DNA from 2 places in the Mitsuaria sp. CC2 genome. Region 2 is predicted to be linked to the other one. Evidence: riboswitches for the same ligand, from Rfam matches in the RefSeq annotation. Region 2 holds a riboswitch; the other holds the start of a gene.
The links. A riboswitch is a leader RNA that binds a small molecule or an ion and turns the genes downstream of it on or off. The one in region 2 is predicted to bind cobalamin.
Positions count from the first base shown of each region.

Region 1 (15,771 bases), on a different contig from region 2:
TCGCAGTCTGTCGGTTCACCCTTTGCGGGGCTGGGCCGAAGATTGAAGGTTGTAGGGTGCTGTTCCACGAACAGTGTCCGGTGTAGGGGAGTCGCCAAGTTGGTCAAGGCATCGGATTTTGATTCCGACATGCGAGGGTTCGAGTCCTTCCTCCCCTGCCAAATTTTCAGTTTCAATCCGGGACCCGCTGGGTTGGCCACCGGGCCATAAGTCTAAGGATGGCCCGCTGTGCTGCTCAATACCGTCCTCTTCACGGGTAACGCAAACCCGACCCTCTCCAAAGAAATCGCCACGCACCTGGGCCTCGAGCTCGGCAAGGCCGTGGTCGGTCGTTTTTCCGACGGTGAGGTGGCTGTAGAGATCCAGCAGAACGTCCGCGCCCGCGACGTGTTCATCGTCCAGCCCACCTGCGCGCCGACGAACGAGAACCTGATGGAACTGCTGATCATGGTCGATGCGATGAAGCGCGCCAGCGCGCGCCGCATCACCGCCGTGATCCCCTACTTCGGTTATGCGCGCCAGGATCGCCGTCCGCGTTCGACGCGCGTGCCGATCTCGGCCAAGGTCGTGGCCAACCTGCTGGAGACCGTCGGCGTCGAGCGCGTCCTGACGATGGACCTGCACGCGGACCAGATCCAGGGCTTCTTCGACATCCCGGTCGACAACATCTACGCCTCCCCGGTGCTGCTGTCGGACCTGAAGGCCCGCAACTACAGCGACCTGGTCGTGGTCAGCCCCGACGTCGGCGGCGTCGTGCGCGCCCGCGCGCTGGCCAAGCAGCTCGGTTGCGACCTGGCGATCATCGACAAGCGCCGTCCGTCGGCCAACGTCTCCGAAGTCATGCACGTCATCGGCGAGATCGACGGCCGCAACTGCGTGATCATGGACGACATGATCGACACGGCCGGCACGCTGGTGAAGGCGGCGGAAGTGCTGAAGGAACGCGGCGCCAGAAGCGTCTTCGCCTACTGCACCCACCCCATCCTGTCGGGCCCGGCGATCGAGCGCATCGCCGGTTCCATGCTGGACGAGGTCGTCATCACCAACACGATCCCGCTGTCGGAAACCGCCAAGGCCTGCGGCAAGATCCGCCAGCTGTCGGTCGCCTTCCTGTTCGCCGAGACCATCCGCCGCATTTCGGACGGTGAGTCGGTGACCTCCCTCTTCAGCGAGCAGAACAACAACTTCTGATCGCTTCCTGTACCGGCCGCTGTTCGCGAGGACAGCGGCCGTTTCGCGAAGGTACCTGGTCGCGGGGCCTTCACCCGGAGCGTCAATCCTGGCGCTCCGTCCATCTTGGAGATTGATATGAAATTCGTCGCTTTTGAGCGCAAGCTGCAGGGGACCGGAGCGAGCCGCCGCCTGCGTCACGCTGGCAAGGTTCCTGGCATCGTCTACGGTGCCGGCGAGCCGGCCGTCATCGAGGTCGATCACAACGCCCTGTACCACGCCATGAAGAAGGAAGCTTTCCACAGCTCCATCCTCGACATGGAAGTGGAAGGCAAGACCACGCAAGTGCTGCTGCGTGACTTCCAGATGCACCCGTACAAGCAGCAAGTGCTGCACGTGGACTTCCAGCGCGTCGACGCCACGACCCGCATCACCAAGAAGGTGCCGCTGCACTTCGTCGGTGAAGCCGAGTCGCCGGCCGTCAAGACCGACAAGGGCACCGTGAACCACGTGCTGACCCAGCTGGAAATCTCCTGCCTGGCGCAACAGCTGCCCGAGTTCATCGAAGTCGACCTGAGCGGTCTGACGATGGGTCACTCGATCCACGTGAACGACCTGAAGCTGGCCGATCACATCAAGATCGTCACGCACGGCAAGCCGAACCCGGTCGTCGCCACCCCGGTCCCGGCCGCGGCGGAAGAAGTCATCGTCGTGGCCGCCGCTCCGGCCGCCGACGACAAGAAAAAGAAGAAGAAGTAATTTCTTCCTCTCCGGACGTGCGCCTGACGAGGCGCGTGTCCGCAGTGTGGAATGCCCCCTTCCGGGGTGGCATCCCCCTGGAAGGATGCCCCGCTTGCGGGGCAATCCCTCTGAAGAAGGCCCCGCTCGCGGGGCCTTCTGCTTTTGCGCTCGACACTGATAATCGCGCTCCATGATTCGTCTCTTTGTCGGCCTGGGCAATCCCGGCCCTGAATACGAGGACACCCGGCACAACGCGGGTTTCTGGTGGATAGACGCGCTGGCGCGCGGTCTGAAGGCCTCGCCGCAGCTGGACACGAAGTACTCGGGCCTAGTGGCCCGCGTCAACGACGCGCCGGGCGCACCGGGTCCGATCTGGCTGCTGCAGCCGATGACCTACATGAACCTCTCCGGCAAGTCGGTGGCGGCGCTCGCGCGCTTCTTCAAGATCGCGCCGGAGGAGATCCTCGCGATCCACGACGAGCTCGAGATCGCCCCCGGCGAATTCAAGCTCAAGCAGGGCGGCGGCAACGCCGGCCACAACGGACTGAAGGACATGCAGGCCCAGCTCGGCAGCGGCAACTTCTGGCGTCTGCGCCTGGGCATCGGCCATCCGGGCCACCGGGACGAGGTCGCCGGCTACGTGCTGCGCAAGCCGCCTCTTGCGGAGCGCCAGGCGGTCGAGGACAGCATCGGCAAGTCGCTCGAGGCCTTCAAGCTGATGACCGGCGGCGACATGGCCAAGGCCGTGGCCCTGCTGCATGCCAAGCCGCCGCGGCCCAAGCCTCCCAGACCGTCCAATCTGCCGCCGAAACCCGGTGCCGACGGCGCCGCGCCGACCGCTGGCGCCCCAGTTGCCGGCACGGCAACACCTGCCCCCGCAAGTTCCGCTTCCATTCCCCCTGCCCCACCCCCGACCTCCGGAGACTGACATGTCCGCGCGCGCCGCACTGATGCTGATGACTGCTGTTCTGGTCCTCATGTCTGGCGCGGCGCACGCGCAGGACGTGCCGAAAGCGCCCCCGCAGCAGGAGAAGACTTTCGGCTTCTACCGTTGCGGCCCGGAGGGTCACGACTTGCGGGAGACGCCGTGTCCCGACGGCCAGGGTTGGCGCGCGGAACTGCCGAAGGACAAGGTCGATCCCAAGGAGACCGACGCCGCGCGCAAGCGCACGGTCGAGGAGACGCGCGAGCTCGCCGCGCGCGAGCGTGAGCGCGATCGCCAGGCGGCGAAGACGCCGCCCAAGGCCGCCGGCATCGACGGTCGCCTGCCTGGTCAGCGCGCGACGAAACCGGCCAAACCCGCGGATCCCAAGAAGCCCAAGCCCAAGGATCCGAAGAAGCCGCCGAAGAAGAAGCCCAAGGTGCCGAAGTCGCCGGACGGCGCGCTGCAGCCCAGGCCCACGACGGGTGGCGACACCACGGCGTCCGCACCTCGCTAGAATGCGCGCCGTTGGTGCTCGCGCGGACATTGCGTCCGTGCAGTTAAACGGGAATCAGGAAGCGGTCGCATCCCCGATGCGCGAACCAACCTGAGCTGTCCCCGCAACGGTAAGTGGCCGCCGGTCGCGCGCCCGGGATCCTGACGAAGGAACTCCGGGCGGCAGCCGGCACTGCCTGTCCCCATGTCCACTGGCGCGAGCGCGCTGGGAAGGACACAGGCAGCGGCCACCAGCCCGGATACCGGCCAACAGGTGGCGTCTCCTGCCGATCGCGACGCGTCCTCCGTGAGCTTCCAGCTGTCACGAGGACGATCCCGACGACGAGCCGGCGACGCCGTTTCTCAGAAGCCCTGCGGGTGAGCAGGCGTCTGAATTCCGTCGTTGGTCCGTCCCTCATGCTTCCGTTCGTTTCGCGCGCGCGCACTGGTGCCCGCTCGCTGCCCGTCTTCACCCCGTTGGCGCTCTCGTTGTCGACGCTCGTGGCGCTCTCGTCCTTCTCCCCGGTCGCGTACGCGCAATCCGCATCCCCCGCTTCGCCTTCCACCTCCCCCCCGGGCGCCCCCGCCAGCCGGCTCGACGACGTCACCGTGACCGGCACGCGCAGCCCGATGAAGCTGTCCGACGTCGCCGCCGACCTCACCGTCATCAACCGCGACACCATCGAGCGCCAGGGCTTCGGCAACATCGCCACCCTGCTGCGCAACGTCGCCGGACTGCAGATGACCAGCAACGGCGGTCCTGGCAACTCGACCTCGCTTTACCTGCGCGGCGCCGAGACGCGTCACACCGTGGTGCTGATCGACGGCGTGCGCGTGGACGGCCAGTCCACGGGCGGCGCGAGCTGGCAGAACCTGCCCGTCTCGCAGATCGAGCGCATCGAGGTGCTCAAGGGTCCCGCCAGTGCCTTGTACGGCTCCGACGCCATCGGCGGCGTGGTGCAGATCTTCACGCGCAAGGGCCAGGGCCGGCCGCAGATCGACCTCGGCCTGGGCGGCGGCAACCTGGGCCAGGTCAGGGCCGATGTCGGCGTCAACGGCGGCTCCAGCGCCTTCGATTACGCGGGCGCGCTCTCCATGGACCGCGGCACCGGCTTCAACGTCTACTCGCGCACGACGAACGCCAGCTACAACCCCGACCGCGACGGCTGGCGCAACTACAGCGGCAGCCTGCGCCTGGGCGGCCGCGTCGCCGACGGCCAGCGCCTGGAGTTCGTCGGCCTGAAGAGCCGCGGCGACGCCGGCTATGACGCCGGCAAGAACGCCGACGACCGCGGCATCACCGAGACCCTGGCGGCGCAGCTCAACCTGAAGTCGACGTGGTCCGACGCCCTGTCGACGCAGCTGTCGGCTGGCCAGTCCGAAGAGAACTACGAGACCAAGCCCAGTGCGCCCTACCTGACGAAGACGCGCATCCGCAACGCCTCGCTGCAGGGCTTCTACCGCTTCAACGAACGGCATCAGCTCAATGGCGTGCTGGAGCGTCGCGAGGATCGCCTGGTCAACACCGCGCTGGTCAGCGGCGGCGAAAGCACACGCAGCCAGAACGCCCTCGGCCTGAGCTACCTCGGCAACTTCGGCGCGCTCAGCGTGCAGGCCCACGGCCGGCATGACGACGACAGCGACTTCGGCGACGTCGACACCGGCAATCTGGCGGCCGGCTTCAAGCTCGGCGGCGGCTGGCGCGTCACAGCCTCCGCGGGCAGCGCCTTCCGCGCCCCCACGCTGTACCAGCGCGGCAGCGTCTACGGCCCCACCACCTCGCTGCCCGGCGTGCAGGAACTCCGCCCCGAGCGCGCGCACAACCGCGAGGCGGGACTCGCCTGGGCGCAAGGCGATCTCGACTTCGCCGTCACCACCTTCCACAACCGCGTCACCGACCTGATCGCCTTCGGCGCGGCGGGCACCTGTCCGTCCAAGACCGGCTGCTACGGCAACGTCGCGCGCGCCCTGCTCAAGGGCACCAGCCTGAAGGGCGGCGCGGCGCTGGGACCGGTGAACCTCAGCGCCACCGTCGACTTCCTCGACCCGACCGACGCCAACACCGGTCGCGTGCTCCAGCGTCGGGCCAAGCGTTTCGGCACCCTGCGTGCCGAGACCTCGCTGCAGGCCTGGACGCTGGGCGCGACCCTCGTCGGCTCGGGCAAGCGTTTCGACGACGCCGCCAACACGACGCGCCTGGGCGGCTATGGCCTGCTCAACGTGGACGCGCAGTACGCGTTCGCGAAGGCGTGGCGCGTGCAGCTCAACGTGGACAACGTCTTCGACCGTGCCTACCAGACGGCGAACTACTACAACCAGGCGCCGCGCACCTGGTTCGTGATGCTGCGCTACTCCCCGTCGCTGTAAGGTCGGACCTTCAGTCACACGGAGACCGGGATGTCCCTTCATCACCTCATCGTCGGCGGCCAGCGCAGCGGCAAGTCTCGCCACGCGGAGCGCCTCGCGCTGCGCTGGGCGCGGAAGCCGGGGCACCGGGTCACCGTCGTCGCGACCGCCGAGGCCCATGACGACGAGATGCGCGACCGCATCGCCCGTCACCAGGCCGACCGGCCCGAGGGGTTCGACACCGTCGAGGCGCCGCTGCGCCTGTGCGAGGCGCTCCGCGCGGCCTCCTCGCCCACGCGGCTCGTGGTCGTCGACTGCCTGACCCTGTGGCTGACGAACTGGCTGATGCCGATGGACGGCACGCCGCGGCTCGAAAACTGGCGCGGCGAATGCGCCGACCTCCAGCGTCTCCTGCCGCAGTTGGCCTCGCCGGTCGTCTTCGTTTCCAACGAGGTCGGTTGGGGCGTCATGCCGATGGGGCGCGAGGTGCGCGCGTATGTGGACGAACTTGGATGGCTCAACCAGCTCGTCGCGCGGCAATGCGGCGAGTTGACCCTGATGGTGGCGGGGCAACCGTGGACACGGCCGGTCGAGACGCTGGACGACGAGGAGAACAACGGATGAGGTCGATGAAACGCCGGATGCAGGGTGCCATCAGGTTCGCGGTGGGCAGCGCGCTGCTGGGAGTGCTCGCGACGGCGTCCCTCGCCGCGCCCATCACGTTGAAGGACGACCGCGGCCACACGGTGACGCTCCCCGAAGTCCCGCGGCGCATCGTCAGCCTGCTGCCTTCGCTGACCGAGACCATCTGCGAGCTCGGCGACTGCGCCAAGGTGGTCGGCGTGGACCGCTTCTCCAACTTCCCGGCGAGCGTGCAGAAGCTGCCGCGCCTGGGGGGCCTCGACGACACCAGCATCGAGGCGCTGGTGGCGCTGAAGCCGGACGTCGTCGTGCTGGGCGTTTCCGCGCGCGTCATCGATCGCCTTGAAGGATTGGGGCTGAAGGTCGTCGCGCTCGAACCCAAGAGCATGAACGACGTCCAGCGCGTGCTGGGCAAGGTGGGGCAGATCCTCGGCAAGGAGGACGACGCGCGCCGCCTGTGGAACCGCATCGACGGCCACATCGCGCAGAGCGCCGCCACACTGCCGCCCGGCGCGCGCGGCCTGAGCGTCTATTACGAAGTCGACGCCGGCCCCTACGGCGCGGGCACCGCCTCCTTCATGGGCGAGATCCTGACACGGCTCGGCGCGAAGAACATCATCCCGTCCGAGCTCGGTCCCTTCCCCAAGCTCAACCCGGAATTCATCGTCCGTGCCGACCCGCAGGTCATCATGGTCGGCCAGCGCAACGCCGCCGGACTGCCGCAGCGCCCCGGCTGGCCCGCGATCCGCGCGGTCAAGCACCAGCGCCTGTGCGTCTGGATCCCGTCCGAGTCCGACGTCCTCGTACGACCCGGGCCTCGCATGTCCGAAGCGGCGGCGCTGATGGCGCGTTGCCTGCGCGAAGCGGCGGCCGGTCCCGTGCCGCTGCCCACAGTTCCCTTCAACGCGCCGCCGGGGGGCATGCGCTGATGCGCGCTTCTTCCCTGCGCTCCGCCAAGACCGCGGCGCAACTGACGGCGCTGCTGCTGCTCGGCGCCGTGCTGCTCGCCCTGGGGCTGGCCATCGGCAGCATGGGCTGGAGCCCGTGGACCGAAGGCGGCGACACCATGCGCATGATCCTCTGGGACATCCGCGCGCCGCGCTCCCTCGGTGCCTGGCTCGCCGGCGCGCTGCTCGCGCTGGCCGGCGCGATCGCGCAGGGCCTGTTCCGCAACCCGCTCGCCGATCCCTACCTGCTGGGCTGCTCGGCGGGCGCCTCGCTGGGCGTCGCGACCCTGCTCTTCGTCATGGGCGTCTCGCCCGCGGCCGCCGCCCTCGCGCTGCGCGTCGGCATGACCGGCGCGGCCTTCGCCGGCGCCATCGGCGCCGTCCTGCTCACCCTCGTGCTCGCGCGCGGCGTCACCCAGAGCCTGCGCCTGCTGCTCGCCGGCGTCGTCGTCGGCGTCGTGCTGGGCTCCGGCTCCGCGCTGCTCACGCTGATGAACCCCGACATCCTGCGGGCGATGCAGGCCTTCATGCTCGGCAGCACCGGCTACGTCGGCTGGAGCGCGGTGCAGGTCATGGTCGTCGCCATGGCCGCCTGCCTGCTCGTCGCACTCGGCTGCAGCCGCACCTTGGACGCGCTGACGCTGGGCGAGGACACGGCCCGCTCGCTCGGACAACGCCTCACGCTCATCCGGCTCGTGCTCATCGCCACGCTCTCGCTGGCCACCGGCGCAGCGGTCGCGCAGTGCGGGCTCATCGCCTTCGTCGGACTGGTCGCGCCCCACCTCGTGCGCAGCTGGGGACCCACCACGCACGGCGCGCTGCTGCTGCTCTCCGCGCTCACGGGCGGCGCCCTGCTGCTCGCCGCCGACATCGCCGCGCGCTGGGTCATCGCACCGCAGGAGCTGCCCGTCGGCATCATCACCGCGCTGCTCGGCGGCAGTTATCTGCTCTGGCTGATGCACCGGCGCAAGGCGCACTTCGGCGGCATGGGAGGCTCGCGATGAACGCGGACGCCGTCGATCTCGGGCACGTGCCGACTCTGCGCATCGACCTGAAGTCGCTGTCCCTGAGCCATCGGCCGGTGCTTCACGCGTTGACGCTCGCGGTGGCGCCACGTGCGTGGACCGCGATTGTCGGTCCGAACGGTGCGGGCAAATCCACGCTGCTGCGCGCGATCTCGGGATTGCTGCCCTTCGACGGCAGCTTGATCCTCGACGACAAGCCATGGACTGCATGGCCGGCGAAGCAACGTGCCCGGCAGATCGCGTGGCTCGGCCAGAACGAAGCGGCCTCCGAAGACCTCACCGCCTACGACATCACCATGCTCGGCCGTCTCCCGCATCAGCCGTGGCTGGCGCCGGCAAGCGCCGCCGATCACGAAGCGGTCGAGCACGCGATGCGACAGACGCAGAGCTGGGATTGGAAGGACCGCGCGTTGGGCAGCCTGTCCGGCGGCGAGCGGCAGCGCGTGCTGCTGGCGCGCGCGTTGGCGGTGCGTGCCGGCGTGCTCTTGATGGATGAGCCGCTCGCCCACCTGGATCCGCCGCATCAGAGCGACTGGGCCCGCATCGTGCGCGAGCGCGTCGCGTCGGGCGGCGCGGTCGTGAGCGTGCTGCATGAACTCAATGTCGCCTTGCAGGCCGACACGCTGGTCGTGATGGACGGCGGCCGCATCGTCCATGAGGGCTCGCCGCACGATCCGGCCACGCACGACGCGTTGCAGCGGGTCTTCCACAACCGCCTGCTCATCCTGAAGGTGCAAGGGCGCTGGATTGCGCTCAACGAATGAGCGCCACCGGCGCCACCGGCTCCATCACCCAACGCCTGATCCTCCTTCTCTCGCGATGACTGCCTGTCCTGCCTGTCTGATCAGCGCTCCGGCTTCCGGCCAGGGCAAGACGAGCGTGACCGCGGCGATTGCGCGTGCGGCGCGCCGGCGCGGGCTGCGCGTGCGCGTTTTCAAGACCGGTCCCGACTATCTGGATCCGATGGTGCTGGCGCGTGCGAGCGGCCATACCGTTTATCAGCTCGACCTGTTCATGGGTGGCGAGGCGCATTGCAGGGAACTGCTCGCCCGGGCGGCGGAGGGTGCCGACCTCATTCTTGTCGAGGGTGTCATGGGTCTTTTCGATGGCAAGCCCAGCAGTGCGGATCTGGCGGCGACCTTCGGGTTGCCGGTGATGGTGGTGCTGGATGCCGCTGCGATGGCGCAGACCTTTGCGGCGTTGGCGACGGGACTGGCGCGTTTCCGCGATGACATTCATGTGGCTGGCGTGATTGCCAACCGTGTGGGCAGCGATGTGCATGCGCGCATGGTCGGCGAGGGATTGCCGGAGGAATTGCCGTTGATTGCGGCGCTGAAACGTGATGCGGCGCTCTCATTGCCTGAGCGGCATCTGGGGTTGGTGCAGGCGTTGGAGCTTCCGGACATCGACAAGCAACTCGATGCGTGGGCGGATGTTTGGGAGGCCGGCGCGCGCGGTGACTTCTTCCAGAGTGGATCGGAGGCGGGAGGCCGGGGGCCCCTTTTCGTAACTCAAGGAGGGAATTTGCTTGCCGGTAGGCAAGCAAAGGAGGGAGATGGAGAAAAGGGGCCCCCGGCCGACCGGCTCTTGCTCGACCGCCCGCTGGAGGGAAAGCGCATTGCTGTTGCGAACGACGCGTGTTTCTCCTTCATCTACCCGGCGAATCTTGACCTGCTGCGTGAGCAGGGTGCGGAGGTGTGCGAGTTCAGTCCGATTGCGGGCGAGGACCTACCCGCCTGCGACGCGTTGTGGCTGCCTGGGGGTTATCCGGAGCTGCATGCTCAAGCGCTGCGGGAGCATCCGCGTTTCTTCGGTGCGTTGAAGGCGCATCTGGAGGTGGCGAAGCCGTTGCTCGCCGAGTGCGGCGGGATGCTGGTGCTGCTTGATGAGTTGAGCGATGTCGACGGCAACGTCCATGCGATGGCTGCCTTGATGCCGGGCCGTGCGGCGATGCAGAAGCGGATGGCGGCGCTTGGCTTGCAGAGCGTGGCCTGGCCGGAGGGCGAGTTGCGCGGGCACACCTTCCATTACTCCGCGATGGAGACGCCGCTGTCCCCCATTGCCACCGCGACCAACCCCAACGCCGGCCGTGCCGCCGAGCGTTTGTACGACTTCGGCTCGCTGCGCGCGAGCTACGTCCACCACTACTTCCCGTCGAACCCGGGCGCCGTCGCCGCGTTCTTCGGCGGCGCCGATTCTTCTTCCCAGCACTGAGCCCAACGACCATGTTCCTCGAATCCGGATTCGCCCACATCGCGCAGGCCCTGTTGTGGCCGGTGCTGATCCTTGTTGCTCTCGGCTTCGTCTACGCGTTGTGGACGGCCGGCGCCACGGTGATGGAGGCCGTGCAGCGGCGCCGGCCGGGTTATCGCCAGTTGAAGGTGCATGCGACCAGCAACCTGGAGACGCTGGAGCTGCAGATTGTGCGCAGCCTGGAAGCGCCGCGTCTGCTGGGTCGCGTTGCGCCGCTGCTGGGCCTGATCGCCACGATGGTGCCGCTCGGCCCGGCGCTGCAGAGCGTCGCCGCCGGTCAGGGCCAGGCGGCGCTGGCGGTGTTCAGTTCGGCGTTCTCCGGCGTCGTGCTCGCGCTGGCTGCGGCGGCGATCGCGCTGGTCGTGTATTCGATCCGTCGTCGCTGGCTGCTGGCCGAGCTGCTCGCCATCAAGACCGAACAGGGCTGGGCATGAGCGCCGGCCGTCGCATTTCCATCCTCGCCGAAGAGGATGATGATCCGATGCTGTCCGCCGTGAACCTGGTGGACGTGTTCCTCGTGCTCGTCGTGGCGCTGCTCACCGCGGTCGCGCTGCAGCAGCAGTCGCATGCGGACGAGACGGTGATCCGCAATCCGGGCCAGCCCGGGATGGAGATCATCGTGCGCAAGGACGGCCAGGAGATCAAGTATCGCGGCAACGGCGGCAACGCCGAAGGCCAGGGTGAGCGTGCCGGCGTCGCGTACAAGATGAAGGACGGCTCCATCATCTACGTGCCTGAAGCCGGGGAAGCGCCCAAGCCATGAGGATCGTGTCCTTGCTGGCCCGCGGCTTCGCGGTCGCGGTCCTGGGGCTGTGCGCGTTCACGCCTTTTCGGGCGAGCGCCGCGGGCATCGCGCACACTGCGAAGGCGGCCGGCGTCTCCTCGCGCGTGCTGTTCCTCAGCGTCGACATCACGCCCGCCGCCAAGCATGCGCTGCTGGAGCGCGAGGGCAAGGCCCTCGGCTTCGACGTGAAGCAGATCGAGTATCCGCTGCGCGGTGCGCCGGTCGACAGGGATCCGGCGCTCGACCGCGCGTTGCGTGACGCGGACCTCGTCTGGATCGACGTCCCGCACCCGACGGCGGAAGCGCGGCTGCATCAGATCGTCGATGCCGCGCTGCAACGCACCGCCCTGCCCGCCCAGCGCGTGCTGTGGATTCCCGCCGGCGAGCCCGCGGCGAGTGATCGCAGCCTGCGCGGCTATCTGCAGGCCGGCGGTCCCGTGAACACGCGCGCGGCGTTCGCCGTCGCACGAGCGCAGCTCGATGGCAAGTCGGCGCCCGATCTCGGTCCGCCGCAGTTGATCCCGCAGCGCGGCATCCACTACCCCGGCGCGCCCAAGCTCTTCGTCGACGCGGCGGAGTTCCGCGCCTGGGCCGCGCAGCAGGGACTGCGCGGCGAACCCGTCGCCATCCTGCTGCACCGCTACCACTTCGTCCAAGGCAACACCGCGTGGCTGGACCGCTGGCTCGCGATGTTCCGCCAGCAGGGGCTGCTCGCCTACGCCGCGTTCAGCGGCCAGCTCAGCGACAAGCCGCTGTCGGAACTGCTCGAACGCGATGCTCAGGTGCAGGCCCGCGTGATCGTCAACCACAGCCTGCTGCCGCAAGGCGCGACCCTGCAGCCGACCTTCGAGCGCTGGGGCGTCCCCGTACTGCAGACGCAGCCCTACCGGCAGGATGAAGCGTCCGTGTGGGAAGGCAGCGAGACCGGCCTCGCACAGGCCGACATTCCGTTCTACTTCGCGCAGCCGGAAGCGGCCGGGCTCATCGATCCGGTCGTCGTCGTCGCGCATCCGAAGCGCGGCGAGCCCGAGCTCATCGAGCGCCAGGCCGCCAGCGTCGCCGGCAAGGCCGCGCGCTGGGTCGCGCTCCAGACCAAGGCAAACGCCGACAAGCGACTGGTCGCCTTCGTCTACAACTATCCGCCCGGCGGCAGCAACTTCGGCGCGTCCTTCCTCAACGTGCCGCGCAGCCTTGCGCGCGTGAGCACCGGACTGAAGGATGCAGGCTACGGCGTCACGCCGATCGCAGAAGCCGACTGGATCTCCGGCCTGAAGCCGATGTTGTCCGCGTATTACCCGGGCACCGACCTGCAGGCGCTGCTCGATGCCGACGAGGCCGAGGCACTCCCGCTTGCACGCTACACCGCGTGGTTCGACGCGCTGCCCAGGGCCGTGCGCGATCCCATCGTCGCCCGCTGGGGGTCGCCCGCCAGCAGCCGCTATGTGCTGCGCGTGCGCGGCGAGCCGGTCTTCGTCATTCCGCGCCTCAAGCGGGGCGCGCTCACCGTGCTGCCGCAGCCGCCGCGCGAAGAGACGCTGCGCAACGGGCAGGACCCGTTCATGCATCGCAGCAAGACCCCGCTGTCGCATCATTACCTCGCCACCTACCTGTGGGCGCGGCAGGCCGACGCCATCATCCACTTCGGCACGCACGGCACGCAAGAGTGGGCGCCGGGCAAGCTCCGCGGGCCCGACGTGATGGACCCCGTGTGACTGCCGCTCGGCGACACGCCGGTGATCTATCCCTACATCGTCGACAACCTCGGCGAGGCGCTCACCGCCAAGCGACGCGGCCGCGCGCTGATGGTGAGCCATCGCACGCCGAGCTTCGCGCCGGCCGGATTCAACGCGCAGATGGCCCACATGCACGAGCTGATGCATGAGTGGGAGACCGTCGATCCGGGGCCGACCCGGCAGGGGATGGAGCGGCAGATGGTCCAGCAGTTCGTCGAGCACAACCTGCATCGCGACCTGGGGTGGAGCGCCGAGCAGATCGCCGCGAACTTCAGCGGGTATCTGGAGCTGCTGCATCCCTATCTCGACCGGCTGGCGCAGAGCTCGCAGCCCAAGGGGCTGGCGGTGTTCGGCGTCGTTCCGGACGAGGAGCAGCGCCGCGGATCCCTCCTGCAGCTGCTGCGCGTGCCGCTGATCGAGGCGCTCGGCGAGGACATCGACGAAGCTTTCCTCATCAATCATGAAGGCGTCGCGAAGGCTAGACCGGCACGCTGGCTCGATGTCGCGCTGAAGGATCCCGAGGCCGCGAGCAAGCTCGATCTGCGCCCCTCGTCCGACATCGAGGCCTTCGTCCCCAACCGCGCCGCCCGCAAGCCGATCGACCAGGCCGCGCTGTACCAGCTCGCGCTGCGCGCACAGGAGATGTCGACGCGGCTCTCCACCGAGGGAGAGATGCCCGGGCTGCTGCGTGCGCTCGATGGGCGCTTCATTCCGGCGGCGTACGGCGGCGATCTGCTGCGCAATCCGGAGAGCCTGCCGACGGGGCGCAACCTCACGGGCCTCGACCCCAACCGGCTTCCGACGAAGCAGGCCTTCGAGGCCGCGCAGGCGCTGTTCAAGCGCTGGTACGAGGAGCAGGCCCAAGCCGGTACCGCGCCGCAGCGGCTCGCGCTGTCGCTGTGGGCCGGCGAGACGCTGCGCCATCAAGGGATCATGGAAGCTCAGGCGCTGGTGGCGCTCGGCGCCACGCCGGTGTGGGACACGACCGGGCGGCCGACGTCGATCAAGCTGCTGAGTCCGAAGGAACTCGGCCGTCCGCGCGTGGACGTACTGTTGTCGATCACCGGCTCCTATCGCGACCAGTTTCCGGCGCTGATGAAGCTGATCGATCAGGCCGTCGCTGCGGCCGGCGAGGCCGAGTCCGACAACGCCATCGCCAGCAACAACCGCGCGATCGCGGGCGAGCTCCGCAAGGCCGGGCTGAAGCCCGCGCAGGCGCAAGCACTGGCGCAGGCCCGCGTGTTCGGCAATCCGGCCGGCGACTACGGCACCGGCATCGCCGATGCGGTCCAGGACAACGGCCTGAAAGGCAAGGACGGGCAGACCGATCCGCGCCTGGGCCAGCTCTTCCTGTCGACGATGAGCCAGCCCTACGTCGACGGCGAACCGCTCAGCGTGCCGACCGCGCAGGCGCAGCAGGCGCTCGGCGCGCACCTGCGCCACACCGACGCTGCGCTGATGTCGCGCAGCAGCCATCTCTACGCGATGGTCAGCAGCGACGACCCGTTCCAGTACCTCGGCGGCTTGGCCGCGGCGGCGAAGGTCGCGGGCAGCACGAAGAGCATCGCCCTGCACGTGAGCCAGTTGCAGGACGCCACCGAGCAGCACACCGAGACCGCCGCGCAGGCCATCGCGCTGGAGATGCAGGGCCGCTACCTGCACCCCGGCTGGCTGAAGGCGCAGCAGGCGGAAGGCTGGTCCGGCGCGCTGCAGGTGCTCAAGGCGGTGCAGTACAGCTTCGGCTGGCAGAGCATCGCGCCGGGCACCGTGCGCGCAGACCATTGGCAGAGCTTCTACGACGTGCTGGTCAAGGACAAGCACAAGCTGGGCGTGCCGGACTGGCTCAAGCAGAACCCGCAGGCCTATGCGCAGGCGCTGGAGCGCATGGTGCAGGCCGAACGCATGGGCTACTGGAAGCCGGATGCGCAGACGAAGCAGGAGATCGCCTCGCTGTACCGCGATCTGACGACGGCGGCGCCGTTGAACAACGAACTGGCCGCGGTGCGTCGGTGGACGGCGGACCAGTTGCCGCAGGACGTGCCGGCCGTTCAACCAACGGCGCCTGCCGCGCCCCCCGTCGCGAAGACCGCGAAGCCGCCTGAAAAGCGCGCGACGCCCGCCGTTCCGCCGGTGCCGACCGTGCGCGGGCTCGCGCTGCAGCGCGTGCCGGAGCCGCGGAAGCCGACGCCCGCCGCGCCCGCCGCGCAGCGGCTTGAACAGGCGCTCGCCTGGATCGCGATGGCGCTGCTGATGTGGGGCGGCGCGATGTGGCAATCGCGTCGATCGAACGCCTCGCGCTCTGCCGACGACCCGCGCGATGGTTCGGCTCTCTTTCAGAACGACAACAACTGGATCCCTCAGGGAAGCGCATGAACTGGAACAACAAGATCACCGCGGTCGCCAGTGCGATCGCTCTGCTCGCAGGCGTTGCGCAGGCGCAGGGCGCAGCGACGTCCGATGCCGCCGAGCCCGCAGCATCGCGCACGCTCGACACCGTCCGCATCAGCAGCCGCGCGCAGCTGGGCGAGGCGGAGAGCGCCTCCGAGGGCGAGCTCGGCGTCGAGCGCCTTGCGCTGCGCCCGCTGCTGCGTCCGGCCGAGCTGCTGGAAGCGATGCCCGGCATGACCGTCACGCAGCACAGCGGCGACGGCAAGGCCAACCAGTATTTCCTCCGCGGCTACAACCTCGACCACGGCAGCGACTTCGCGACCTT
Region 1 covers NZ_JARVXN010000025.1:26,208-41,978, forward strand. The annotation lists gene ispE (4-(cytidine 5'-diphospho)-2-C-methyl-D-erythritol kinase) at 1-46, shown strand, start outside; tRNA gene PV762_RS17660 (tRNA-Gln) at 85-161, shown strand; gene PV762_RS17665 (ribose-phosphate pyrophosphokinase) at 229-1,191, shown strand; gene PV762_RS17670 (50S ribosomal protein L25/general stress protein Ctc) at 1,309-1,929, shown strand; gene pth (aminoacyl-tRNA hydrolase) at 2,102-2,839, shown strand; gene PV762_RS17680 (hypothetical protein) at 2,841-3,350, shown strand; cobalamin riboswitch at 3,346-3,615, shown strand; gene PV762_RS17685 (TonB-dependent receptor domain-containing protein) at 3,746-5,695, shown strand; gene cobU (bifunctional adenosylcobinamide kinase/adenosylcobinamide-phosphate guanylyltransferase) at 5,726-6,298, shown strand; gene PV762_RS17695 (ABC transporter substrate-binding protein) at 6,295-7,245, shown strand; gene PV762_RS17700 (FecCD family ABC transporter permease) at 7,245-8,267, shown strand; gene PV762_RS17705 (ABC transporter ATP-binding protein) at 8,264-9,052, shown strand; gene PV762_RS17710 (cobyrinate a,c-diamide synthase) at 9,108-10,502, shown strand; gene PV762_RS17715 (hypothetical protein) at 10,514-10,975, shown strand; gene PV762_RS17720 (DUF2149 domain-containing protein) at 11,023-11,304, shown strand; partial or broken gene cobN (cobaltochelatase subunit CobN) at 11,301-15,431, shown strand; gene PV762_RS17730 (TonB-dependent receptor) at 15,428-15,771, shown strand, end outside.
Region 1: linked by a shared signal. The riboswitch ahead of PV762_RS17685 (TonB-dependent receptor domain-containing protein) and the one ahead of PV762_RS04045 (TonB-dependent receptor domain-containing protein) in region 2 are both predicted to bind cobalamin.

Region 2 (15,771 bases):
TCGTCGAACCCGCGAGCCGGCTCAGCCTCGCAGGTAGTTGTCCTTCACCCGGATGTAATGCTCGGCGGAGTACTTCAGGTAGGCGATCTCGTCGGCGGTGAGTTCGCGCACGGGCATCGCGGGCCGGCCGATGTAGAGGTGGCCGCTCTTGAGCACCTTGCCCGGCGACACCAGGCTGCCGGCGCCCAGCATCACGCGGTCCTCGATGACGACGTCGTCCATGACGATGCTGCCCATGCCGATGAGGCATTCGTTGCCGATGCGGCAGCCGTGCAGGATGACGGAATGTCCGACCGTCACGTGGTCCCCGATGATCAGCGGCGAGCCCTCCGGCTTCTTCGGGTTCTTGTGCGAGACATGCCCCATCGTCAGGTCCTGCACGTTGGTGCCGGCGCCGATCACAATGCGGTTCACGTCGCCCCGCAGCACGGTGTTGCACCAGACCGAGCTGTCGGGACCGAGGGTGACGTCGCCGATCACCTGCGCGGAGTCATGGACGAAGACGCGCTCGGCGAGCACCGGGGCAGTATCGAGGTAAGGGGACAGCGGCATGGCAGGCGAGGGCGGGCAGCGGAAGAAGAAGGACATTGTCGCGGCGTCGAAGAAGACCGCCGCGAAGCCTGCTGCCATCACCACCAGGAAGCCGGCGGCAAAGGCCGCTGCGACGGCCGCTGCAAAGGCCGCTTCGAAACCCGCGACCAAAGCTCCGCGCGAGAAGCGCCACCACCACTACGTCTACGTCGTCGAGCTGGCCGACCAGGTCTGGAACGAGCCGCGCTTCCGCAAGGCGAATCCCGATTACCGCCTCGGCATGCCCTTCGTCTACGTCGGCATGACGGGGTTGGATCCCGACCTGCGCTTCGACAAGCACAAGGCCGGGATCCAGTCCAACCGCTACGTCTTCGACTACGGCCTGCGCCTGCTGCCGCAGCTCTACGAGGTCTACAACCCGATGCCTTACGAGGCCGCGCGGGAGATGGAGGTCGAGCTCGCCATTGGCCTGCGCGAGGCGGGTTACGGCGTCTGGCAGGCCTGAATGGCCGCTCCGGCGCTGTTTCGGTACAGCGCTGCGGCATGATGCGTCGGCCCTTTGCCCAGGAGCAGCGATGCGCGTCACGACCCACCCCGCCGCCACGCCCGTGGCCCTTCCGACCTACGACGACGTCGAGGCCGCCGCCCGTCGCATCGAGGGCTACGCGCATCGCACGCCGGTGCTGACCTCGCGCACCGTCGACGAGCTGTTCGGCGCGCAGGTGTTCTTCAAGTGCGAGAACTTCCAGCGCATGGGCGCCTTCAAGTTCCGCGGCGGGTTCAACGCGCTCTCGCGCTTCACGCCGGAGCAGCGGCGCTTCGGCGTGGTCGCGTTCTCGTCGGGCAACCATGCACAGGCGATCGCGCTGTCGGCGCGCATCCTGGGGATGCCGGCCACCATCGTCATGCCCCACGACGCGCCTTCCGCCAAGATCGCCGCGACGCGCGGCTACGGCGGCCAGGTCGTCCTCTACGACCGATACACCGAGGACCGCCAGCAGATCGGCCGCGACCTCGCCGAGAAGCACGGCCTGACCCTGATCCCGCCTTTCGACCATCCCGACGTGCTGACGGGGCAGGGCACCGCTGCGAAGGAGCTGTTCGACGAGGTCGGTGCGCTCGATGCGGTCTTCGCGCCGCTGGGTGGCGGCGGCCTGCTGTCGGGCACGGCGCTGTCGACCCGCGCGCTGTCGCCGGAGGCCAGGCTGTACGGCGTCGAGCCTGAGGCGGGCAACGACGGCCAGCAGTCCTTCCGCAGCGGCACGATCGTCACCATCGATACACCGCGCACGATCGCGGACGGCGCACAGACGCCGCACCTCGGCGACATCACCTTCGCGTTGATCCGCCATCACGTCGACGACGTCCTCACCGCGAGCGATGCGGACCTGGTCGATGCGATGGCCTTCTTCGCTTCGCGGATGAAGATGCTGGTCGAGCCCACCGGCTGTCTCGGCTTCGCCGCCGCGAAGGCGATGAAAGACCAGCTGAAAGGCCAGCGCGTCGGCATCGTGATCAGCGGCGGCAACGTCGACATGGCGCGGTTCTGCGAACTGGTGGGCGCGCGGGCCACCGTCGATACTCCGACACCATGACACTTCGATCGAATGCCTTCTTTCGCATGCTGGCCCTGACCGGCTTGGCCATGGCCGCCGCCTGCCAGCCCGCGCTGGCCGCCTGCAACGTGACCACGCTGCCCGACGGCTGGGTCGCCGGATCGGCGCGCTGGGATGGCCCCTGCGCCTCGGGACAGGCGCATCTGGCTGACGGCTTGGGCGTGCTCAAGGAGCAGCAGGGCGCCGCCGTGAAGCGCATGTTCCTGGGGCGCGTCGCCAAGGGCGAACTGACGCTGGGCGTCGTCGACATTCCCGACCAGGGCTTCATGGCCGGCCGTTTCGCGCAGGGCAAGCTCGTCCCGTCCGAAGATCGGAAGGTGACCCTCCAGGCCTTCGATGAGGCCGCCAAGGCCGCGTCCGCCGCCGCGGACCGCTTCGAGCAGGCCGGCAATGCCGCTTCGGCGAAGTTCTATCGCGCCAAGGCCAGGGCGCTGCGCGAGCAGATGGACTGAGCGCGCGGCGGTTCGAACGGCATTCCCTGCTGACAGGCAGTGCCGCGGTGCTCGCTACAGTCGATCACATGACCGACAGCCCCCGTGCCTGGATCCGCCTGCCCTCCGGGGCAGCGCTCGACCTGATCAACCCGTCCCCCGACGCTTGGACCGACGAGGACCTCGCGCTGCGCCTGGCGCGCACCTACCGCTGGGGCGGCGAGTCCGTCTGGCCGTGGCCCTTGTCGGTGGCGCAGCATTCGCTGCTGGTGCTCGCGCTCCGCCGTGGCTGGGCAGAGGAGGGCGGCGAGCCGTTGTCGCCCGCGCTCCAACGCGCCGAGCTCCTGCATGACGCGGAGGAAGGCTTCCTCGGATTCGACTGCATCTCGCCGCTCAAGCGCGTGCTGGGCGAACCGTTCCGGGTCGTCGGCGACCGGCTGATGAGCGCCATCGCCGTTCGTTACCGGCTGCCGGCGTGGACACCGGACACGCACACGACGCACAAGCGCGCGGACAGCATCGCCGCCGCTACAGAAGCCGTGCGCTGTACAGGCTGGTCGGAGCGCGAGGTGCGCGAGGTGCTCGGGATCACGCATCCGGTGCTGGAGGCGGATCCGCTCCAGGCCGCGTACGGCGGCACGCCGTGGGAGCCCTGGCCGGCAGACATCGCGGCGGGACGGTTCCTGGAAGAGCTGCGTCGGCTCAACGCCTGACCCCGCCTGTCGCTCGTCAGATCTGTCGCGCGATCGACCGCCAGGCGGCCTCGGCCAGCACCGCCGCGCGGTCCGCCGGGCTCGCCAGCCGGCGCCCCGCCAGCCACGAACGGCTGTACCACTCCGCCGCGCCCAGCACGAGCGCCGGGATCAGTTCCTCCGGCAGCGGCATCACCCGCCCGTACTTCACGTCGCGCGCGAAACACGCGTCGATCGGCGCGTATCGCGCCGAGATCCGCTTGCGCAGTTCGTCCCCGAAAGGCCCGCCCGCGACCACTTCGCGGGCGATGAAGTAGAAACGGGCCAGATCCGCATGTTCGGTGATCCAGACGACGTACGCGGTGATCAGCGCGTCGACCACCGCATGGCTGTCCTCTAGCCCTCCGGTCTGCTGCGCGATCGCGCGGCTCTGGTCGTCGACCGCCGCGAACAGCAGCGCCGCGACCACGCCTTCCTTGTTCTTGAAGTGGTGATAGATCGTGCCCACGCTCTGCCCGCTGGCCGCGCGCAGGTCGTCAATGGTCGTGGATTCGATGCCCCGGGCGTTGAAGGCCGACAAGGCCTGTGCCAGGATCAGCCGCTTGGTCTCGGCCCGGTCTTCCGGGTAGGCGGCCTTCAGGACCAGCTCGGTCTTCGCGACGGCCCTGGCGGTCTTCGTGGGCATGATTAGAATAATCTTCTAGAGTTTTCCGCGATCTCGCCGGACGATCCCGTCCGGCAATCCAGCCAACCTGGCGACCGCGCTGCGATGAGCCGCGATCATCCCTCAAAGAACATGGTGTTCACGCACGCATGAAGCCTTCCTTGCTGCCCGTCCTGAATGCCCTCGGTGTCCTGGACAACCCAAACCGGCAATTGCAGGCCGCTCCCGACGATCGTCAGGCGATGGCCTATGCCAGCAGCGCGCAGCACGTCGATGCGCGTTCGCTGGCCGATGCGCTGGCGTCGGGGCTGTACGCCGTCAACGTGACGTTGGGGCATGTCGCCGGCAGCGACGATGCGCGCGCCGCGACGGAACGCGACATCGCCGGTTGGGACGCCTTCATCGCCGCGCAGCCGCAATTGCTGAAGGTGCACACGGGCGAGGATCTGGTCACCGCGCGCTGGGACGGCCGCATCGGCGTCATCTACGGGTTCCAGAACACGGAGATGCTGGGCAACGACGCCGCCGCCGTGGACCACTTCGCGGAGCTGGGCGTGCGGGTGGTCCAGCTGACCTACAACGGCCGCAACGCGGTCGGCTGCGGCGCGACGGTGCCGGACGACGACGGCCTGAGCGCCTTCGGGGCCGAGGTGGTCGAGCGACTGCAGCAACGGCGGGTGCTGGTCGACCTCAGCCACAGCAGCGAGCGCACCTGCCTGGACACATTGCGGCTGGCCGGACGTCCCGTCGCGATCACGCACACCGGCTGCCGCGCGATCGCCGATCATCCGCGCAACAAGAGCGATTCGGAGCTGCGGCTGCTCGCCGAGCGGGGCGGCGTCGTGGGGCTGTACTTCATGCCCTACCTGCGCCTGAGCGGCCAGCCGCACGCCGAGGATCTGATCGCCCATCTGGAACACGCCATCGACGTCTGCGGCGAGGACCATGTCGGTCTGGGCACGGACGGCGGCAGCACGCATTACGACGACATGGCCGCCTACCGCAAGCACCTCGAGGACGAGGTCGCGCTGCGCCGCAGCCTGGGCATAGGCGCGCCGGGCGAGACGGCGGATGTGGGGCTGTTCCTGCCCGACCTGTGCGGGCCGGACCAGTACCAGCAGCTCGCGCGGCTGCTGTCGGCGCGGGGACACCGCGCGGCGCGCATCGAGAAGATCCTGCACGGCAACTTCCGCCGGCTGATGACGGAGACCTGGGAATGACAAGAACGACGAGATGCCGGCTGACCGCCATGCATGCCGCGACGCGGGCCGCGCTGGGTGCGGCCTTGTGCGCGGTGCTCTGGGCGCCGGCCGCCCGCGCGCACGACGATCACGAGCGCCAATGGGCGCCGACGGCCGCCGATGCTCATGCCGCCCAGGCCGCGTTGCCCACGCCGCGGGTGCTGCCGGGCGCGAAGGCGCAGCTGTCGCAGGTCCAGATCCACGGCGTGACCGTCGGCCGGCAGGCGCTCAGCCGCCAGGGTGACGAGGTGCTGGTCGACTACGCCTTCAGCGAACGGGGCCGCGGCGATCAGCTCCGCGCGCGCTGGACGCTCGATGCGCGCGGCCTGCCGCTGCGCTATGAGGCCGAAGGCAATGACTACTGGAAGGTCCCGCTCACCGAGCGCTTCGACCGCGCGGACGGCAAGGCGTCGTGGAAGAACCGCGTGGAGCAGGGCGGCGCGGCATGGCCGGAAGCGGGCGCCTTCTACCTGCCCGCCAACGCGCCGCCGGAGTTCACCGGCGTGCTGGCCCGCGCGCTGCTGAAGGCGCCGGGGCAACGACTGGCCCTGCTGCCTGCGGGCGAGGCGACACTGACGAAGGGGCCGACGATCGTGGCGGGCGGTCGGCGGCTGACGCTGCATCAGATCTCGGGCATCGACTTCACGCCGGTGGCGGTGTGGCTGGACGAGCGCCAGCAGACCGCCGCCGTGATCGACGACTGGTTCGAGGTGCTGGAGGCGCGCGACGTGCCGGCGCTGGCGCGGCTCTCCGCGGCGCAGCGCGACGCGGACAAGCGCTGGTCCGCGGACCTGGCGAAGCGGATGACGCATGTGCCGCAGGGCGACCTGCTGATCCGCCATGCGCGGCTGTTCGAGCCGCGCGACCTGACGGCGCGGGAAGACATGCGGGTGCTGATCCGCGGCGGCTTCATCGTGCGCGTCGAGCCCGACGATGCTTCCCCGGCGCCGGCGGGCACCGAGGTCATCGAGGCCGCCGGCCGATTCCTGATGCCGGGGCTGTGGGACGTGCACCAGCACTTCTCCGGCACGGACGGTGTCTTCGACCTGATCGCCGGCGTGACGAGCGCGCGCGACATGGCCAACGACAACGTCCCGCTGATCGAGCGCGTGAAGCGATTCGACGCGGGCACCGAACTCGGCCCGCGCGTGGTGAAGGCCGGCATCGTCGAGGGCGTGGGTCCGCTGGCGGGCCCGACCGATGTGCGCGTCGAGACGGTCGAGCAGGCGCGCAAGGCGGTCGACTGGTACGCCGACCGCGGCTACGAGCAGATCAAGATCTATTCTTCCTTCAAGCCGGAGCTGGTGCGGCCGATCGCCGACATGGCGCATGCGCGCGGGCTGCGCGTCAGCGGGCACGTGCCGGCGTTCATGCGCGCGGGGCAGTTCATCGACGCGGGCGCGGACGAGATCCAGCATCTGAACTTCATCGTCCTGAATTTCTTCCCCGAGGTCGCCGACACGCGCGGCAAGGACCGCTACACGGTGATGGCGGAGAAGCTGCTGCAGCTGGACCTCGACAGCGCGCCGGTGACGGGATTCATCGCGGAACTGAAGCGCCGGCACACGGTGCTCGATCCGACGGTGGCGATCCTGGAGGGCTTGTACTCGGGCGCGCCGGGCGAGCCGCCGGCGGCGCTGAAGGGCATGGTCGAGCGCTTCCCGCCGATCGTGCGAAGGCGGCTGCTGACGGGCGCGGTGGCCGTGCCGCCGGGCAAGGAGGAGGCCTACCGGCAGGCGCTGCCGCGGCTGCTGCAGCTGATCAAGCGGCTGCACGACGGCGGCGTGACGCTGATGCCCGGAACGGATGCCTTCGCGGGCTACACCCTGCACCGCGAGCTGGAGCTCTATGTGCGCGCCGGCATCCCCAACGCCGAGGTACTGCGCCTGGCGACGCTGACGCCGGCGCAGGTGCTGGGCGTGGCCGGCCAGCGCGGCGAGATCGCCGCAGGCAAGCAGGCCGACATGGTGCTGCTGGACGGCGATCCGCTGAGGGACATCGCCGCGCTGCGGCAGGTGGTGAAGACGATCAAGGCGGGACGGGTGTTCGATCCGACGCAGCTCGAAGCGGCGATGGGGATGACGAAATGAGTCGATCCCAAGCGACCTTGGCGGCCAATCGACTGACGGGTCTGCGTCGCTTCTGGTTCACGTTCCGCGATCCTCCCCAGTTCAGTCCGCTCGGTCTGGGCTGCGGCGTCACAGCGCAGAACTACGAAGACGCGACCAGCATTCTGACGTCGACGGTGTTTGCGGGCGGCGCGATGCCCCCCGTCGAATCTGTCGTTGCAGACGTCGATGTCCAGACGCTGGATCGCGATCATGTGCTGCCAAACATGGGTTCGGTGTCGACGAGAGGCGTGTGGTTTCCGCTGGGCTACGGATCGGGATCTTGAAAATGGAATACACCTGCAAGTTGGTCTACCGGAACTCATCGCACAAGGCGTGCTGCTGGTTCTGGAGCCGTGGGCCGAAGAGCACACGTTGGCGCCTGGTGGATGCGTGGAGGTGGCGGGAAGGGGTGGTGCAGAAAATTCGGCGTTTGAGCTCGAACAACTGGACGATCGCCTGATCATCTACGCGTGGCCGGGTTCGATCGCGGACATCATTCCGCTGGAACGCATCCCGCGGTGACGCGCGTTTCGCGACACACACGGAGAAGAGTGATCATGCATACGAACGAAGAGCTCGACGTCTATGTCGATGAATGCCACGCACAAGGCCTGACGATCGTGGAAACGATCAAGGCGGTGGTGGTCAAGTTCTCGATCGGTTTGCGGCAGGCCAAGGAAGTCGTCTCCTCACGACCCTGCTGGAACGACATCGTAAGTGCGTCGGAACCGCTTCAGCGTGAGGCGATCGCCATCGTGACGGGTGAGGTGGAGCGCTTCAACAGCGGCCTCGTCCTCCCCGCCAGCGTGCCGTTCCCCGAGGGCACTGCCTTTGGGCCGTTCGTGTTCCTGTCGGGTCAGCTGGGCAACAAGCCCGGCACGCTGGCGCTGGTCGAAGGAGGCATCCGTGCCGAGGCGTTGCAGACGCTGCGCAACATCGAGACCGCGCTCAAAGCGCAAGGCCTCGGCGTCGAGCACCTGATGCGCTGCACCGTGATGCTCGCCGACATGGCGGAGTGGGGCGTCTTCAACGAGGTCTACCGCGCGTTCTTCGGCGACCGGCCGCTGCCGGCGCGCAGCGCGTTCGGCTGCAACGGACTCGCGCTGGGCGCGCGGGTCGAGGTGGAGTGCACCGCCGTCCGCGCGGCGCCTTAACGCGGTGCCTTAACGCCGCGCCGCGCCGCGCTCATTGCGCCGGACGGAAGACCAGCGCCGTCGGGACGCGCGTGCTCTTGTTGTATCGATCGGACGTGACCAGCACAACGTAGCGCCGGTCCGTGAGCGTGTAGCCCTCCGGGCAGACGCGACCCGTCGACATGGGACCGGATTCGGTCGCGTTGCCGACCTTCCGCTCGCAATTGCCTTCGACATGACGCGTCATGACGCCGCAGTGGCATCGCTACCACTGGAATCGACGCCGAGCGAATGCCGCGCGGCTGCCTCGCGATGCGGCGCTGATCGGCGTCGAAGCGCTCAGAAGCCCTTCATGTCGTACCGCACCCCGACCCACGCCTGACGGCCCAGACCCTGGTACGAATAGACGGGCTGCACATCGCGATCGGCGGCGTTGAGGATCTTGGCCTCCAGGCGCCATTGCGGCAGGAAGCGCCAGGTCGCGCGCACGTCCACCACCGTGTACGCGCCGAGCTGCGCGCCCACATCCGGCCGCGCGCCGACTTCCGTCAGCGACGCGCCGAGGCCCCACACGCCGGTGTCATAGTCGGCCGAGATGCTTTCCTGATGCGCCGCCCGACGCGGCAGGCGCGAACCGGTCTGCTCGTCCCTGGCGTCGAGGAAGTCCACCGTCGCGCTCAGGCTCAGGTTGCCGAAGCGGTGCGCGCCGCTCAGCGTCGCGCCTTGCAGCTTGGCCTTCGCGACGTTGTAGGAGCATCCGAAATACCCCGGCGGGCATTGCGTGCCGTCCGGATCGGGGTTGTAGCCGATCAGGTTGTCGACCTTGTTGCGGTAGACAGTCGCCGCGGCGCTGCTCGCGCCGGAGCGCCAGTTCACGCCCAGCTCCACGCTGCGGCCGTCTTCGGGCTTCACCGCCGTGCCGTAGAACGGATAGTCGGTCTCGTTGAAGGTCGGCGCGCGGAAGGTCTTGCCTGCCACCGCGCGAACCTTCAGCGTCGAGGTCAGCGCGTAGCTCGCCCCGACGCTGCCCGTCGTGGACTTGCCGTAGGCGTTGTTGTCGTCGTGACGCAGGCTCGCTTCCAGCGAGGCCGGGCCGAACTGGGCCGAGTAACCCGCGATGTAGGCGTCGTTCTTGCGCTTCAGCGTGTTGGTCGTGACGCCGTCGGCCTGTTCGGTGAGGTGCTCGTAGGCCAGCACCACCTGCTGGTCGGGCGAAAGGCGCAACGCGTTCTGCCACGTCGCCTGATCGCGCTTCGTCGTGAAGCGCGCCGGATCCGGCGCGCCGCTGCGCGAATCGTCCAGGCCGTGGCTGAGCTGCACCGTGGTGGTCCAGATCGGCGAGAGCGTGCCGCGGTAATCGGCGCTGACGACGCGGGTCGTCAGGCGGTTGCGGAAGTCCGGCGTCGGATCGCTGAGGTAATCCGGCGGACCGCCGAAGTTGGCGCTGTCGTATTGCGCGTTGAGCTTGCTCTGCGTGGCGGTGACGCCGATGCGATGGCCTTCCGCCGGCGTGAAACCGAGGCGCGCCGATCCCGTCGTGCGGCGGAAGCCGTCGCGATCGGGGTTGTAGTAGCCGTTGATGTCGTTGGGACGGATGGCCGAGGTGCCGTCGCTGGTCTCGCGGCTCAGACTGGCCGCGTAGTCGAAGCCGGCCTGCGCGCCGCTGATGCCGACGTCGCCGAGACGCGAGGCGTATTCACCGATCGCCGCATTGGCCGTCAGGTTCAGCGGGCCCCGGCCCTTCTTCGTCGCGATCTGGATGACGCCGCCGACCGCGTCCGCGCCGTACAGTCCGGAGGCCGGTCCGCGTAGCACCTCGATGCGATCGATGTTGGACAGGCTCATCGATTCCAGGGATGCCTGGCCCAGCGTCGCGGAGCCGACGCGCACGCCGTCGATCATCACCACGGTGCCGGTCGTGTTGGCACCGCGCAGGATGTAACCGCCGCTCTGGCCGGGGCCGCCGTTGCGCGTGATCTGCAGGCCGGCGTAGCGGCGCAGCAGCTCCTCGACGCTGCCGGCACCGCTGTCTCGGATCGTGCCCGCATCGATGAGGACCACGTCGGCGACGCTCTTGCTCAGGGCCTGCGGCTCGCGGGTACCGATGACGATGACGGGATCCAGCGAGGACTGCGCGAACGCGATCGACGGGACGAGGGACAGGGCGGGCAGGGCGACCAGCGCGGTCGCGGACGCACGGGCGACGGCGCGCAGCGTGGCGCGGGGAGAGGAGGCTTGCATGTCGGAACTTCGGAAAGCAACGGCAGACGGCCGCTTCCCCGCGGCCGCATGCGGAATGGACGCGCCGTCCTTCAGGGATGCCCCGGAAGCACGGCGACGATCCGCCTGTTGGCCGGTATCCGGGCTGTCGGAAGAATGAACCCGTGTTGCCTTCCCGGACGACCGTCCAGTGGTGTTCAGACACGAGCCGCGCGCTTTCAACTCTCAGAAGAGGCGCGCCTTCCGCTTACCGTTGCGGGGGCAGCTCAGGTTGGGGCAGCGACCGCACGGGTGCGGCCCCTCCTGATTCCCGTTGAACTGCGCCGGCAGGGAGCCGGGCGCAAGCACCAACGGGCGGGATCATAACGGGAGGCCCCTCGACTTCGTGTCGCCTGGCGCGGGCACTCCACGATGCAGGGGGCATCCCTCCGGGAACCCCCAGCATCATTCCGGCCCCAGTGAGGCTCGATGTGCGCGGGCCTCGGGGCTTACATGAACAGGTGTTCGCCGGCGTTCTCGCCGCCCAGGACCACGTAGTTCACCTTGCGCAGATCGCCGAGGGCACGGCCGCCGGCGTAGGAGATGGAACTCTGCAGGTCCTCCTCCATCTCGCGCAGCGTGTCGGCCAGGTGGCCCTTCACGGGCTCGAGGATGCGCTTGCCTTCGACGTGCTTGTACTCGCCCTTGTTGAAGTCGGACGCGGAGCCGTAGTACTCCTTGTAGCGCTTGCCGTCGACCTCGACGGTGTGGCCCGGCGACTCCTCATGACCCGCGAAGAGCGAGCCGATCATCACCATCGAGGCGCCGAAGCGCACGCTCTTGGCGATGTCGCCGTGGTGGCGGATGCCGCCGTCGGCAATGATGGGCTTGGTCGCAACACGGGCGCACCACTTCAAGGCCGAGAGCTGCCAGCCGCCGGTGCCGAAACCGGTCTTGAGCCGCGTGATGCAGACCTTGCCCGGACCGATGCCGACCTTGGTCGCGTCCGCGCCCCAGTTCTCGAGATCGATGACGCCCTCGGGCGTGCCGACGTTGCCGGCAATGACGAAGGTGTCGGGCAGCTTGTGCTTGATGTGGGCGATCATGCGCTGCACGGCGTCGGCGTGGCCGTGGGCGATGTCGATGGTGATGTAGTCGGCGCCGACGCCTTCAGCGGCGAGGCGGTCGATGATGGCGTAGTCCGCTTCCTTGACGCCGGCGCTGATCGAGACCAGCAGGCCCTTGTCGCGCATGGTGCGGGCGAAGGCGACGGCGTCCAGGTCGAAGCGGTGCATCACGTAGAAGTAGCCGTTGGCGGCCAGCCATTCGGTGATGGACTCGTCGACGACCGTCTTCATGTTCGCGGGCACCGCCGGCAGCTTGAAGCGGCGGGGGCCGAACTCGACGGAGGTGTCGCACTCGCTGCGGCTGTTCACGCGGCACTTGCGCGGCAGCAGCAGGATGTTGTCGTAGTCAAAGATTTCCATGGTCCAAAGTCGCAAAGTCGGGCTGCGTTGATGCAGTGCACGCCCTGGGCTGCGAGCGCTTGACTTGAGACCCGGCCATAAAAAACCGGGTCCCAAAATTTGGGCCCGGTGACCCATTCTACGCATCCTGCGGGGCGCCGTCGCCGCGCTGCGGTGCAACATGCATCGTCCGGGGGCTTTTGGGCGCAGTTCGCTAAACTTCGCCCCCTTGGCCCTGCAACGGGCGACATCAGAAGACAAGCCACATGCATTCCGTCGTCATCAGCGGCACCGGTCTCTACCAGCCCCCGCACGTCATCACCAACGCCGAGCTGGTGGACTCGTTCAACCGCTACGTGGACCTGCAGAACGCCGAGCACGCCGAGGCCATCGCCGCCGGCACGCGCGAGGCGCTGGTGCATTCGAACGTGGAGTTCATCGAGAAGGCCTCGGGCATCAAGCAGCGCTACGTGATCGAGAAGGAGGGCGTGCTGGACCCCACGCGCATGTATCCGCGCTTCGAGGAACGGGCGGATGACCAGCTGTCGCTGATGGCGGAGATCGCGGTGGACGCGGCGCGCAAGGCGCTGGCGGCCGCGGGCAGGAAACCCGAGGACGTGGACGCGGTGTTCTGCTCGGCGGCGAACATGCAGCGCGCGTATCCGGCGATGGCGGTGGAGATCCAGCAGGGACTGGGCGCGGGGGGCTACGGCTTCGACATGAACGTGGCGTGCTCGTCGGCGACCTTCGCGCTGGAGCAGGCCTACAACGCGGTGCGCTCGGGCGCGTCGAAGTGCGTGCTGATCGTGAATCCGGAGATCACGTCGGCGCATCTGGAATGGAAGGACCGCGACTGCCACTTCATCTTCGGCGACGTGTGCACGGCGATCGTCGTCGAGCGCGCCGATCTGGCGACGGCGCCGGAGCAGTGGGAGATCCTGGGCACCAAGCTGGCGACGCAGTTCTCCAACAACATCCGCAACAACTTCGGCTTCATGAACAAGGCCGAGGACAGCGATCCCGAGGGTCGGGACAAGACCTTCCGCCAGGAGGGCCGCAAGGTCTTCAAGGAAGTGGTGCCCATCGCCGCGGCGCATATCGAAAACCACCTGGCCGCGCTGCACATCCAGCCGAACGACGTGAGCCGCTACTGGCTGCACCAGGCCAACCTGGGCATGAACCAGCTGGTGATCAAGAAGCTGGTCGGCGGCGAGGCGGGCGCGGAGATCGCGCCGCTGATCCTGGACACGTATGCGAACACGGCCTCGGCCGGCTCGGTGATCGCGTTCCACGAGCACCGCGCCAACCTCAAGCAGGGCGACCTGGGGGTGATCTGCTCCTTCGGCGCGGGGTACTCGGTGGGCAGCGTGATCGTCAGGAAGCGCTGAGCGCCACGCCGGCCCGTGGGCCGGCCCGGGCGACTCCCGAGGAACGGGAGCGCTCATGCGGGCATGGCGGTGCAGGCGGGTTCGGACACCTACATGGCGCATGTCGGCAGTAAGGACTGGCCTTCGACGCATGCGACCGTGGAGGAGGCCATCATCGCATTTCGCCATGGCCCGCTGGTAGGCAGGCCTCTGGCCAATGCGCTGTCAGGCGGCGCGCCCGGGCCCGGCGATCCGGTCTGCCGTCCGCCGACGACGCGCGGCGAGGCCGACCGCGCCGATGCCCGCGAGCATCAAAGCGTAGGTCGACGGTTCCGGCACGGCCGGCGCGACGGCGAATGCCACGCGCATGTTGAGGGTAAGCAGGGTCGGCACCTTGAATTCATGCAGGGCGCTGAGCGAGGTGTCCGTGGTGTAGACCGTCTCGTCCCAGGTGGTCATCACGATGCGCCCTTGCGCGTCCACTTCGATGTCTTCAATCTGGGCCTGCGTCTGCAGCGATGAGATCAGCGTACCGGTCGCTGAGTACTTGTTGATGCGCCCGTCGCCCGTGGCGCCATAGATGACGCCTTGCGCGTCCACCGCCACCGTGTGCGGTGCGGCATAGATCGCGAACTGGTCGCCGACCGCCACGGTCCGCAGCAGCGACATGGTCGCAGGGTCGTACACCTGCAGCGTCTGGGACCCCGCATAAAGCAGACCGTCTCCACCGATGGTGAGTTGACTGAAGGAGAGGCCCGAGGCGAACCGCTCGGTGGTGCCGGTGTCGATGTTGTAGCGGACGATGCCACGGCCTGGAGAGCTCCAGTTTTCCATATCGCCGAGGAAGAGATAGTTGCCCTTCGTGGCGATGGTGCCGGGCGCGGGATACGTGCTGATGTCGGGCATCGGCAAGTTGCGTTGGATGCCGGTCTTGGGGTTCAGCGAGGTCAAGGCCGGATCCAGATCGCCCGAGAAGGCGTAGATCGTGCCATTGGCGGCCTGAACCAAGTCGCCGAGCCTGAACCGCAGTTCCGGTTCCCAGAGTGCGATGTCGAAGCGTTGCACGACCTGACCGTCCCAGGTGTACTCGGTGATCGTCTGGTCGTAGGAGTTCGAAATCAACAGATTGCCCGGCGTGGTTGCGGCGGCTGAGGACGCGTCGGTCAGAATGGCCAGCAGTAGCGCGGTGCACACACGAATCGTCGGGGAAATCATCTGGAACCTCATGGTGGATGGAATCGCGGCCGAACGCTATCACCGTCGTCGGCTGACGATCCCGCTCATTCCGGGGGGGCTTTGCCAAGCGTTCAGGCGAGCAACGGCGTCAGATCCGGATCGCCTTTGACCATGGCATTCCGGTAGGCGGAACGCTCCCCGATACGCTGCAAATAGCGTCGGATGTTCGGATACGGCGCCAGGTCGATCGGCAGGAACAGCCGCATCGTCGTGAGCGAGAAGACGCTCATGATGTCCGCCGCCGTGAACTCGTCGCCCGCGAAGTAGGGCGCCTGACCGAGTCGCTCCTCGACGAGCACCAGCACCTTGTCGAGCCGCTCCTGTGTCGCCGCCAAGACGGGATGGTCAGTGGGCAACGCGCGTCCCAGCGTCATCCGCCGCAGCATCACCGGCTGCAGATTGCCGTTGGCGAAGTGGAACCAGTACAGGAACGGCGCGAAGTCCGGGTGGTCGGGACCGGGCTTCAGACGGCCGCCGCCGTGTTTCGCGATGAGGTATTCGACGATCGCGGCCGACTCGGCCAACAGCAGATCGCCGTCCTCGATCAGCGGCGCTGCACCCAGCGGATGCCTGGCCTTCAGTTCGGGCGGCGACAGCCGGGTCACGGCATCGCGGGTATGGCGCTCAAGCTCGTAGGGAATGCCGAGCTCTTCGCAAAGCCACAGGATGCGTTCCGACTGGGAATGGCCGAGGTGATGGATGGTGATCATGTGGGGTCGATGAAGGAGAGTCAGTCCGCCCGCTCGTGGCCACGGACGACGGTGGGGGCGAAGCCGAAGCGTTCGCGGAACCGGATGGCGAAGCGGGACGGGGAGTCGTAACCAACGGCGTTCGCGATCCGGGAGACGGGTTGGGTGGTCGCCTGCAGCAAGGTCAGCGCGGAAGCCATGCGGGCGTCGACGATCAGCGCGCTCATCGACTCGCCCTCGGCGGCGAGCCGGCGTCGCAGCGTCGCTTCGGACATCGCCAGCGCCTGCGCCACGCGCGCGGCGGGCCAGTCGTGATCGAGCCGTCCCGCGATGAGCGCGCGGATCTGGACGGAGACGGTCATCTCGGTCGGTGCGGACCGAAGCACCAGGCCATC
Region 2 covers NZ_JARVXN010000006.1:72-15,842, forward strand. The annotation lists gene PV762_RS03985 (gamma carbonic anhydrase family protein) at 22-552, opposite strand; gene PV762_RS03990 (hypothetical protein) at 749-1,036, shown strand; gene PV762_RS03995 (threo-3-hydroxy-L-aspartate ammonia-lyase) at 1,107-2,126, shown strand; gene PV762_RS04000 (hypothetical protein) at 2,153-2,599, shown strand; gene PV762_RS04005 (phosphohydrolase) at 2,668-3,291, shown strand; gene PV762_RS04010 (TetR/AcrR family transcriptional regulator) at 3,308-3,955, opposite strand; gene PV762_RS04015 (dipeptidase) at 4,084-5,154, shown strand; gene PV762_RS04020 (amidohydrolase family protein) at 5,151-7,265, shown strand; gene PV762_RS04025 (hypothetical protein) at 7,262-7,570, shown strand; gene PV762_RS04030 (hypothetical protein) at 7,620-7,808, shown strand; gene PV762_RS04035 (RidA family protein) at 7,844-8,440, shown strand; gene PV762_RS04040 (hypothetical protein) at 8,472-8,603, opposite strand; gene PV762_RS04045 (TonB-dependent receptor domain-containing protein) at 8,759-10,660, opposite strand; cobalamin riboswitch at 10,753-11,006, opposite strand; gene PV762_RS04050 (GMP reductase) at 11,128-12,105, opposite strand; gene PV762_RS04055 (beta-ketoacyl-ACP synthase III) at 12,351-13,472, shown strand; gene PV762_RS04060 (PEP-CTERM sorting domain-containing protein) at 13,677-14,666, opposite strand; gene PV762_RS04065 (glutathione S-transferase family protein) at 14,759-15,397, opposite strand; gene PV762_RS04070 (helix-turn-helix transcriptional regulator) at 15,418-15,771, opposite strand, start outside.